Regions from separate parts of the Candidatus Enterococcus dunnyi genome, predicted to be linked through region 1. Evidence: riboswitches for the same ligand, from Rfam matches in the RefSeq annotation. Region 1 holds a riboswitch; the other holds the start of a gene.
What was found. A riboswitch is a leader RNA that binds a small molecule or an ion and turns the genes downstream of it on or off. The one in region 1 is predicted to bind magnesium.
Positions count from the first base shown of each region.

Region 2: another riboswitch for magnesium. It lies ahead of A5889_RS13615 (LCP family protein); the one in region 1 lies ahead of A5889_RS03485 (LCP family protein).

Region 1 is NZ_CP147246.1:731,835-737,294, forward strand. It holds gene A5889_RS03480 (glycoside hydrolase family 3 protein) at 1-798, opposite strand, end outside; M-box (ykoK) riboswitch at 1,140-1,309, shown strand; gene A5889_RS03485 (LCP family protein) at 1,515-2,441, shown strand; gene A5889_RS03490 (FtsW/RodA/SpoVE family cell cycle protein) at 2,438-3,619, shown strand; gene A5889_RS03495 (FtsW/RodA/SpoVE family cell cycle protein) at 3,616-4,782, shown strand; gene A5889_RS03500 (carboxylesterase family protein) at 4,925-5,460, opposite strand, start outside.
Region 2 is NZ_CP147246.1:2,895,426-2,900,885, reverse strand. It holds gene A5889_RS13625 (helix-turn-helix domain-containing protein) at 1-944, opposite strand, end outside; gene A5889_RS13620 (FAD-dependent oxidoreductase) at 934-2,268, opposite strand; gene A5889_RS13615 (LCP family protein) at 2,410-3,327, opposite strand; M-box (ykoK) riboswitch at 3,458-3,626, opposite strand; gene A5889_RS13610 (DUF4809 family protein) at 3,886-4,278, opposite strand; gene A5889_RS13605 (helix-turn-helix domain-containing protein) at 4,439-5,460, opposite strand, start outside.

The DNA.
Region 1 (5,460 bases):
CGTTGTTTGAAAACCATCACAATAAGCTTGAGCTAAAGCAGTGACTAATTTTACCCCTTCACCAAAGGTACCCGAAAAACGCATCCAGCGTGGTTCAGTGGCTAAATCAATCTGCGGTGACAAAGCGGTCGTAATTCCTAATGCCCGATATTCTTGACTAGCGATTTCTCCAAATTGTTTCACCAGCTCAGGATCAAAAGCTGCTGCTAACCCTAACTGCTCCGGCCACATAGAAATCTCTCCGCCTGCTCCGGCATTGAATTCTGTGTCTGCACTTGTGCTGTGACGCGGATCTGAGCTGATATTCACTGGGATGCCCGAGTCCAAGCTTTCGGCCATCGCCTGAATTTTATTCGTCCATTGTGCGGCTGCTTTTGGTGATTCTACCCTCGTCAAAAGTACATGGCGGATGTGATCCTTCGTTAAAAATTCCTTTTGCTGGTCCGTCAATTCAGAAATCGGTCCGTCATAGTCTGCGAGCGCCTTCCCCCCATATGTACCGGAAAACATCTGCACAAAATGATTGTCACTTCTTGATACTGTTTGATGGCGACTATACAACATCAAGCCAGCCATTTCTTCCACACTTAATCGTGTGACTAAATCTTCGATTCTCTCTTCGATTGGCAAGCGCCAGTCTTCATATGGATCCAAACAGCCATTTTTATTCAAATCTTTAAAAGCGAATCCATCCTGCTCAATCAATGTTACTCCCGAATCTGCTGCATAACCTAAGGCTGCTCCTTGATCATTTTCAACGAGTATCCAATTTTCTTGCTGTATTATTCTATAGCTCATTTACCTTCCTCCATTTCTAAAAATGCAAGCGCATTCTTCCACTATTCTATCTTACTCTGTTTTCAAGTTGGATGCGACATAAAATTTAAAGCTTCTCTTAAACAAATGATTCTAGCTGTTATTTTTATTAAAAAAATCTAAAGAAAAGAGGTTCTTGATTTTCTATTAGTAAAGATACTTAAATCAATTTTTTCTTAGTTCTTTTATGAAATAGCTTGATCTAAACGTATTCTCGACCGATCTCGGAAACGATATTCTTTCAACCTTTCTTTTTACTTAGGAAAAAATTAACTTTTGAACGATTGACTTCCGTTATTGAATTGATTATAGTTGTGGCGATCTAAATAACTTGTTAGGTGAGGCTCCTATGAAAACACAGGCTACTGCTCAAAAATGTCGAAAGACAGGCATGGGTAGGACAGGAATTGTCGAATTAAGGCTTTTCACAAAGTAGCTAAAAGCAATGCTTTTTACGTTTCATAGTGCTAAAACTCAACGATGAGAATGATGACCCTTTTTTATGCTGGAATCAATCCCCTTCGCTGAGTCTTTTTCAGCGAAGTTTTTTGTTTTGGATCAGTGAACTGTTTGGAGGTGAAAAATCAGCTCGGTCTAAACAACCTAGTCAGCAAGAAAACGGTCATCCCGACGTATATGTCGATTCCTAGCGCCGCAATTTATTTGATGATCAATAAAATGATTAGCGAGGAATAACAATGAATCTAGTAAAAAAGAGTTTGATTTGTATTAGTCTTATCACTGTTTTGATTTTTACCGCTCTTGGCTGTTATGCAGTCATCGGCTTTCATCATGGTAAAAAAACAGCCCAAACACACATCACTAAACGAAAGAATTTGACTTTTTCTGCAGATGCACAAACAAATTTAAAAGAAATCACGATTCTATTGATCGGTGATGACGGACGCGAAGATGACGAAGACGGTGGACGGGCAGATACGTTGATGGTGGCGCATTATAATAGTGAAGCCAAACAACCAAAGCTGCTGTCGATCATGCGGGATTCTTACGTTCAAATACCTGGACATGGAGCAGAAAAAATCAATGCTGCCTACGCTTACGGTGGAGCTGAGCTGACTAAACAAGTCTTGAATAGCTCCTTTGATCTGCCCATCAATTATTATATAGCCGTTGATTTTAACCATTTTATTCGTTTGATCGATGATCTTTACCCCAAAGGTGTCCAAATCGATGCAGAAAAAGAGCTGAACTTAGATAACGTCGATATAAAAAAAGGCAATCAAACAATGGATGGGAATACTTTATTGCAGTACGCCAGATTCCGCATGGATGGCGAAGGAGACTTTGGTCGTATCAGAAGACAGCAGCAAGTCATGGACGCTTTAGCAAAACAAGCTACAAACGCGGTCCCACTTTTACAGCTGCCTCAAATTGCTGGAGAAGCCGTTGGTTATCTAGACACGAATATTCCAGCCGAACTTCTGATCGATTTAGCCAAAGACTTTTTAGGTGGGAAAGTAAAACCTCTTCAAACCTTATCTGTTCCAGTTGAAGGGAGCTGGGCATTTAACGATTATACGGAGGCAGGCAGTGTTTTAGAAATCGATGAGAAGCAAAATGCACAGGCGATAAATGACTTTTTAACTGACGGAGCAGATGAATGAAGACGCTGCGGAAGCCTTCCAAAATAGTTTATCTAGATTTTTACCTCCTTCTCCCTTATCTTATTTTGTGTGTGATCGGCATTTTAATGGTATATAGCGCTAGTTCTTATCAATTGCTTGATAGCCAATCAAGTCCGGCACATAAAGCATTCAAGCAGACCTCTTATTTTATTTTCAGTCTGGTTTGTTTAGCTATCGTCTATCGGATCAATTTAGCTGTTTTGAGAAAGCCTACGATTATTCACATGTTGCTTGGCCTGACATTTCTTTCCTTAATTCTATTACCAGTCATCGGAACAAGCGTTGGCGGTGCCAAACGTTGGCTCAATTTAGGAATTCTTTTGTTTCAGCCTTCAGAGTTGGTCCCATTTATTTTAGTGCTTTATCTGGCTCTTGCATTATCAAAAACAGAAACCGTCACGCCTTTCTCTTTCAAACAGTACAGACAGCCGATAATCGTTTCGATCAGCTTGATGTTTTTCGTTGCTTTACAGCCAAACATCGCTGGTGCTTCCATGATTTTTATTCTAGTATTGATTTTATTTTTAACCAGCGGACTGTCACCGTGGTTTATGTCATTTGCTTTGATCGGGTTCGTCATCGCAAAAAAATTGGGAACAATGCTCTTATTATCTTTGCCCACAGAGTGGCTGCCGCAAAAATTCAGTTACTTAGTGACACGTTTTGAAGTCATGCAAAATCCTTTTATCGATCCTATGGGCAAAGGCTTTCAAACATCCAATGCCTATTATGCGATCCATAATGGCGGATTTTGGGGCTTAGGTTTAGGAAACAGTATTCAGAAAAAAGGCTTTTTACCTGAGCCTGATACAGATTTTATTTTTGCGATATGTATAGAGGAACTTGGCTTGATTTTTTCTTTGGGCATTCTATTTTTGGTCTTCTTTATGGTCGCTCGCTTGCTTTTATTAGGGATAAAAACGAATCGTCTTTATTATTCTTACCTGTACATTGGCTGCGGTGTCTTATTGCTCTTGCAGGTTTCTGTCAATGTCGGCAGTCTTTTGGGCTATATCCCGATGACTGGACTGACCTTTCCATTTATCAGCTATGGCGGATCTAGTCTATTGATCTTGAGCCTTGTTCTCGGTGTTGCGTTGAATGTTCGCGCAAGCGAGCTGAGAGAAAAACAACGATCACGAGGTGAAAGCCAATGAAACGAATTCGGAACAGATCGAATGAGCTGATCAATTACGGTCTTTTACTCCCAGTTTTGCTACTGATCTTAGTTGGCTTTGTCGCACAATACGGTGCTTTCAAAGCTGATCCTACGATCACTGCTGTCACTCCATTGCTAATAAAACAGCTGTTGTGGACACTCTTAGGAATCATCACTATGTTTTTGACGATGCTGATTCCAATCAAAATTTTATGGAAAGCTGCTCCTTATCTTTATCTTTGTTCCCTGATTTTGATGGGCTTGTTAGTAAAATTCCATGATCCTGTGATGGCTGTTGCTACCGGAACCAAACGCTGGATTCGCCTTGGTCCGCTTGCTTTTCAGCCTTCTGAGTTTGCAAAATTGGGCTATATTCTGATGCTGGCTTATCTCGTGACAAAATATGGTAAGACATTCTCTTCGCTAAAAGAGGAGCTGTCACTTTTAGGAAAACTATTACTTGTGAGCATCCCTATTTTTGGACTGATGTTTTATCAAAAAGATTTTGGGACTAGTTTAGTTTTTCTATCGATTTTATTTGGTATTCTACTTGTTTCAAGCTGCTCTTGGAAACTTTTGGTTCCTCTTTTTGGCGGTTTGAGTTTGATCGGCATCAGTGCGATCTTGTTGGTTTTAACGGAGCAAGGGCAAAAAATACTTGCCTATTTACACTTTAAGCCTTATCAATTCGACCGTATTCACGCTTGGCTGGATCCATTTGCTTATGCGGATTCGATCGCTTTTCAGCAAGCTAGAGGGTTGAGCGCGATTGGGTCAGGAGAATTAGCGGGAAAAGGACTGACCAATTTACAAGTCTACGTCCCAGTTCGGGAATCCGATATGATCTTTACCGTTATCGCTGAAGCCTATGGATTTATCGGAAGTTGCTTCCTGCTCTTACTTTTCTTCTATCTCATATATCAAATGCTGATCTGTACTTTAGCAGCTAAACGAGAATTTTATGCTTATATCACGACTGGGATCATCATGTATTTTTTGTTTCATATCCTAGAAAATATCGGTTCAAATATTGGATTATTGCCTTTGACTGGTATTCCGTTGCCTTTTATCAGCCAGGGAGGAACTGCTTATCTAGCGAATTTTATTGCTATCGGATTGATACTTTCCATGTTCTATCAAAATGAAAAACAGGCTCTTTGATTCGCAAATGTTTATACGAATAAAGTGACTCATCAAATTTAGCCTAAACCCGCTAAAAATGATAAGTCACTTTTTTACCGTATGGTATCGAGATTATTTTTAACATTTCTCAGTCTTATATTTATACCGACAGCAAATCTTTCTATTCTTTATCAAAATCAGAAAGCTGCTCATACTTTTCATCCAGCCGTTTGCTAAACCAGCGGCCATTCATTACTTTGCTCAACAACTCTTGCTTTTGATTCTCTGACACTGTTGTATCCTGATCGATTGCTTCCAAAACTTTTTCATAATCATAGGTTTTATGCCCCATTTTTGCTGATGCTTGTTTTTTGTCCGCATTTACAAATAAGAGATTGTCTTTCGATCCAGCTTGCCATTCTTCCCACTTCGGCAGATCCGAACCATTTGGATCACCGTTTTTAATAAACTCAAATAAATAATTCTGGAATACTTTGCTTAAATCCTTCGCTCCTTCACTATCATAACCTGCTCCAACTAAGCCTGCATAATTTTTACTTTCCGTATCAAGCAACGGGACAAAGACACCATGGAATGCACCAAGTTTAGCCATTTCTTCTCCTACTACAGCTTTATCTGCACCGAATTCGATTTCCATGCCATAGATAGCCGCTTGATAATGCTGATTCATTTTTTCTGCAGACTCTTGAACATTGA
Region 2 (5,460 bases), 1.3 Mb from region 1:
TCCAATTCAGGATAAAATTTTTGTGGACGATAGTATAGAATCACATGTTCCAAAACAAATGTGTCCGCTAGTGAAGACGGTGTGCGCCGTCCGCGTACCAAGCTATACTGGATAAAATCAGTTTCAGTTAAAACAGACATACTTGTTAAGAAAATAAAATGCAGCATACTTTCTTCTTCATCGATCTCAAGCGGATAACGACTAAAAAAACGCAATACGAACGAACGAATCGTTTTAAAAAAAGGATCTTGCTCAAGGTTTTGGCTTTTATTTCGGACTTCTTTAAATGTTTTAGACTGAACTGCCAATCTTTTTTTACTGATCGTCAACCACAGACTGATCTTCAGTTTTCCATATTCCTCAAAGGAGAGCGACAGTGCTTTTTCCAGTGCTTCGATAATGCGGATATTCTGCTGTGTCAAGGTGCGCTCCCTGTGCTGTTCGTATGGTGTCAAAAACCAATAAACTTGAAAATAAAAATATCGAATCTGCAGTTCTTCACCTTTTAGCTGTCCATTTCGGATTTTCAGACCGAATTCAGTCAGCAGCTGGTTCAACTCTTTGATTTTTCGAAATAAGGAAGATTCACTGATCATAAATTTTGTTGTCAACTGAGCCATCGTAAACTCTCGATAATGAAACAGATGGTCGATCAGCTGAAACTTGATCGATGCCCGTATATAATCATCAACGACTTTACTGACTGAAAATCGATCGGACATTTCTACAGAAACCCATTGTCCATCATAAAATAAGCGACAGTCTTTACTATATGGATTTAAATAATAACCTAATTCTTTTAAATCACTTTCAAAAGATGCCTTTGATACACCTAAATGATTCAACAGCTCAGTGTCTTCCATACGACCGCCGGCTAAGATCACTTTTTTCAGTATTTGGATTTCTCTTGCTTCTTTTTTGTCTAGTAATTCTTCAGTTTTCATCGGCATCACTCCATAAAGCAGTAAACGCGAGTTGATTTGTGATATCCATAGCTGTGGAGAAATAAGGATGGTATAAAAAATCTTTTTGATAAAATTGCTCTAATGTTTGTTCTGTCTGAATGCCTAAAGCAAGCGTGTTGATCTTATCCAGAATATCAGCTTTTGATACCAGCTGAGCGCCCAAAATCCGATGACTTTCCTTTTCAAAAATAATTTTCCCAGAAATCTCTTTTTCTCCAGAAAATAAAGAACTCGTTTGCTTTAAATGAGCAACTTCGATCGGCTGATCATGAAAAAGGCCTTCTGCTTCAGTCAAACCTGTACTTGCCACATAATAATCAACAAGCTTCGTACCGATCGTACGAATCGAGCCAATAAATTTTGTCGTAGGTTCTAGTAGATTTTGAGCAACTACAGCACCAGCTCTAACTGCATTATTCACTAAGGGTATATAGAAAGACTCATTCGTCAAGCTGTAAGGTACTTGAATACAATCACCTATTGCAAAGATATTTTGATGAGATGTTTGTAAATAGTGATCCACATAAACGGTTTGGTCTGTGTGGCTATCGATTTTTTCATCTAAATAACTTAAATCTGGCCGGACATTCATCGCAAAAACAGCTCGATCGACCGTTCGACGAGAATGTTGCGTTTCTATCTGTAATCCATCGTCCTTCTCTACGATTTTTTCAACCGTTTCATCAAAATGAAACACTACCCCTCTGTTTTCCATCTCCTGTTGCACAGGTAAAATCATTTCTTGATCAAAATATTTAAATAATAGATAGTCCATTCGTTCATATAAATGAACACTTATCCCTTTACTTAACAGCGTATCAGCAGCTTCTGCACCAATTTGACCACCGCCGATCAATGCAACCTCTTTGCAATTTTCCAGCTGAGCGATCGCTTGCTTGACGCCAGCTAAAAATTTATACTTGAGCACCTTCTCAGAATCGCTCCCCATGATTTTCGTTGACCATTGGCTAGAACCTGTAGCTAAAATCAACTTATCAAAAGATAAGATATTGAGCTCGTCTGATCGTTGATAGTGGATGACCTGCTGATTTGAATCCATGCTCACTACTTTTGCATTCAACAATAACTCGATCCTGTTTTCTTTCAATTGCTGTTCTGAAACAAAGCGAAGCTCTTCGACCGTATCTACAGCTTCGTTATAATAGAGAGTCAATCCACCTGGCAGATAACCGACTGTCGCTTGCTTTTCAACCAGATAAATCTCAGCTTCAGGGTATTTTTTTCGAATCGTAAGAGCTGCTGAAACTCCTGCGAATGATGCACCAATAATCACAACTTTCACTGCATGACCTTCTTTCAAAAATTACTAAACCGTTTTCTTAAAGGATAGCATATGCGTAACCAAAACGCATGAAAATAAACTAAAACGAAAAAAAAGCAGAACATAACCCATAGAGTTATATACTGCTCCTTTTAAATAGTTCTATTTAGTATCTTTCAAAAATTTCTGGATCGCATCTGCATTTTTAGGTGCATCCAGCTCGATCACACTGCCTGAAGGAGTATCATCATTAAAATTCCAGCTGCCTTCTATCGGAACTGAAAGTGATTCTAATGGTTTGACTTTTCCTGTCAGAAAATCCTTCGCTAAATCAATAAACAAGCTTGTCGGAACATTGGTGTCGATTTTCCCGACGATTTTTCCTGCGACCTGAGGCAGTTCCCAAATTGGGATCAAATCTTTCGATTGGTCGATCAACGCATCCATTACTTGCTGTTGTCGTCTGATTCGGCCAAAATCGCCTTCTTCATCCATTCTAAAGCGGGCATATTGCAATAAAGTATTGCCGTCCATGACTTGTTCCCCTTTTAGAATATCGACACCATCTAAATTAATGTCCTTCTCAGCATCTATTTTCACACCTTTTGGATAAAGCTCATCAATGATATCACTAAACTCTTTAAAATCCATCACAACATAATAGTTGATCGGTAGATCAAAATTAGTATTGAGGACTTCTTTTGTCATCTGTGCTCCACCATAGGCATATGCTGCATTGATTTTATCGAGGCTGCCAGCTGGAAATGTCATATAACTATCTCTCATAATAGAAATCAATTTTGGTTGCTTCGTTTTACCGTCATAGTGACCCACCATCAACGTATCAGAACGCCCTTGATCTTCATCATCGTCGCGCGAATCATTTCCTACGACCATAACAGTCAGTTCTTTCTCACTTGTTTGTTCATCACCAGTAAAATTTTGATTGATCGGTGATAGTTTTGCTTCACTTTCTTCTCTTGCTGACTGAAATGAGATTGCCGCATAACAGCCTACACTGACCACCACGAGAATAATAGATAACAACGTGATAATAAGTATTCTTACTGGTTTTTTCATTGTATATTCCTTTCTACAGCTCATATGTCTTCTTGCATAAAAGAAAAATCCTTCACCAAGAATACTCAGCGAAGGGATTAAAGTACTGGGATAAAAACAAAACACAGCTATTCAAAAGCTGCTCTCACCTAGTTCTTCTCTTCGTTGAGTTTTAGCACTATATAACGTAAAAAGCATTGCTTTTAGCTGCTTAGAAAAACGCCTTAATTCGACGATTTTTGTCCTACCCGTACCTGTCTTTCGACATTTCTGAGCAGCAGCCTGTGTTTACATAGGAGCCTCACCTAACAAGTATTTATTTCATTTAAAACTATAAGCGTATCGCTTCACAAAGTCAAATTAAAACATTACAATGGCATTTCGTTTTTGTGTCTAGTAGATTAAAATAAAATTACAATCCCTAGTACTGCTTGGTACGACTCAAAAAAGATCATCCACCAGTAAATTTTCTACCTAACTGAAAATATATAAAACTTTAATATTCTTAAAATAATATACCCTCACTTAAGACTACCAATCCAAAATCACCAAATAAACAGGAGCCTTAAAAAAACTAGTCTAAAGAGTAAAATTTATTTTTTCTAAGCCAAAAATAGTTGATAGAATAACATTGACCCTTTCTATCAGGCTGTTTTTATTTATAATGTAATCATTCGTTTCAATTTGTTCCGTTCCATTTGAATAGGTCAAATGATCGAATTCTTCTTTCATTCTGATTATCTGAGCTTCTTTTTTATATAAGGTGAAGTCGTCGATCACATCTGTTTCATAGCTTCTCTTGAAACCCTCTTTAAGGACGATCGCTGTGACAAGCTCATTGACTGTCAGTTCATCTAGCGGAACCGCTTGTTCATCTAGGACCAAGGTATAATTCTCATTTTCGATTATTCCGCAAACATTACAGCCCCCATCTAATAAATCAACTGTTTTAGAAATTGTTGCACATTTCATTTTTACAGATCCTCTCTCTTATCTTCATTCATCATTAAAAATAGCTTTTTACTCCTTTTCATTATAACAAAAACAACCAAAATGCGACCAGTTATTTTTAAAATAAGAAAGTAAAAATCTAATTCATATTCTATTTCTATAGACGGCCAACATCGATAAGTTATTCTTCTTTTTCTAGAAGCAGTTTTTCTAAATTATCTCTAATTCGAATAATATCTTCGGGTTTTAAATTTTCTGAGATATAAACAATCTTATCTGGTGAAATGAAATCCTGAAATCCTTCGATATAACTTGTCGTTAAAACAAGATCCACTTCATATTTTGAAAAAGTGGCATTTTCATTTACAAACATAATATTATATGATTCTTCAGTATAACGCTTGATTTGCCCAATAATTTTTTTTTCAGCTAAGAATGGCAAATCTGTATCGATGTAGATCAAGAGAAGCGGCTCAAATTTTGACACTTGTCCAATCATTGAAAAAATTAGCGCGTAACGCTCTCGCAAAAATTTCCTTTCTTGAAATAATGAGATCTTTGTTTCCATGTATAGTTCATCTATCAGCCTATTAAGTTTTTTTTCTAATTTAGGATGATTCGTTACTAAAACTTTTCCCCCAGTGTAATTGTTGATTCCCATGGAAAAATTATGAAATATCATGCAGAATAAATGGTATGATAGAAGATATTTATACAATTCAGCTTTCATTTGCACATCAATGAATTCAATTTGTTCTGAAAATTTTCGAAAAAAAGCTTCAACACTTTTGTAGAGTAGTGTCTTCTCCGTTTGATGAAATAAAAAGATTGGCTCTTCATACTCTTTAATCAAGTAAAATTTGGCATTCGTTTGTGCCAATAATAAAAAATATAAACCTTCGTTCTCCGTTAGATTGTAGTCACTAATCCAGGGCTTATCAGATGCTAAAAATTCTTTGGAAAAAAATTGCTGAAGCCACCGTTGGGAAAATTGGATCGGATACCCTCTTATTTGACGTGTTTTATTGATTGCGACAGTATAGTAGATTTCTTCGACATTCGATAAATTTCGAATAGCTTTAGATTGTTCAAAAACAGTATCCACAAAAGCTATTGCCCACTCTCTTTTTACTACTTGAAATACCCAAGTTCTGCCTTTGTACAGATTCCAAAATAAAATATACGCAAATAACCTGATTTGTA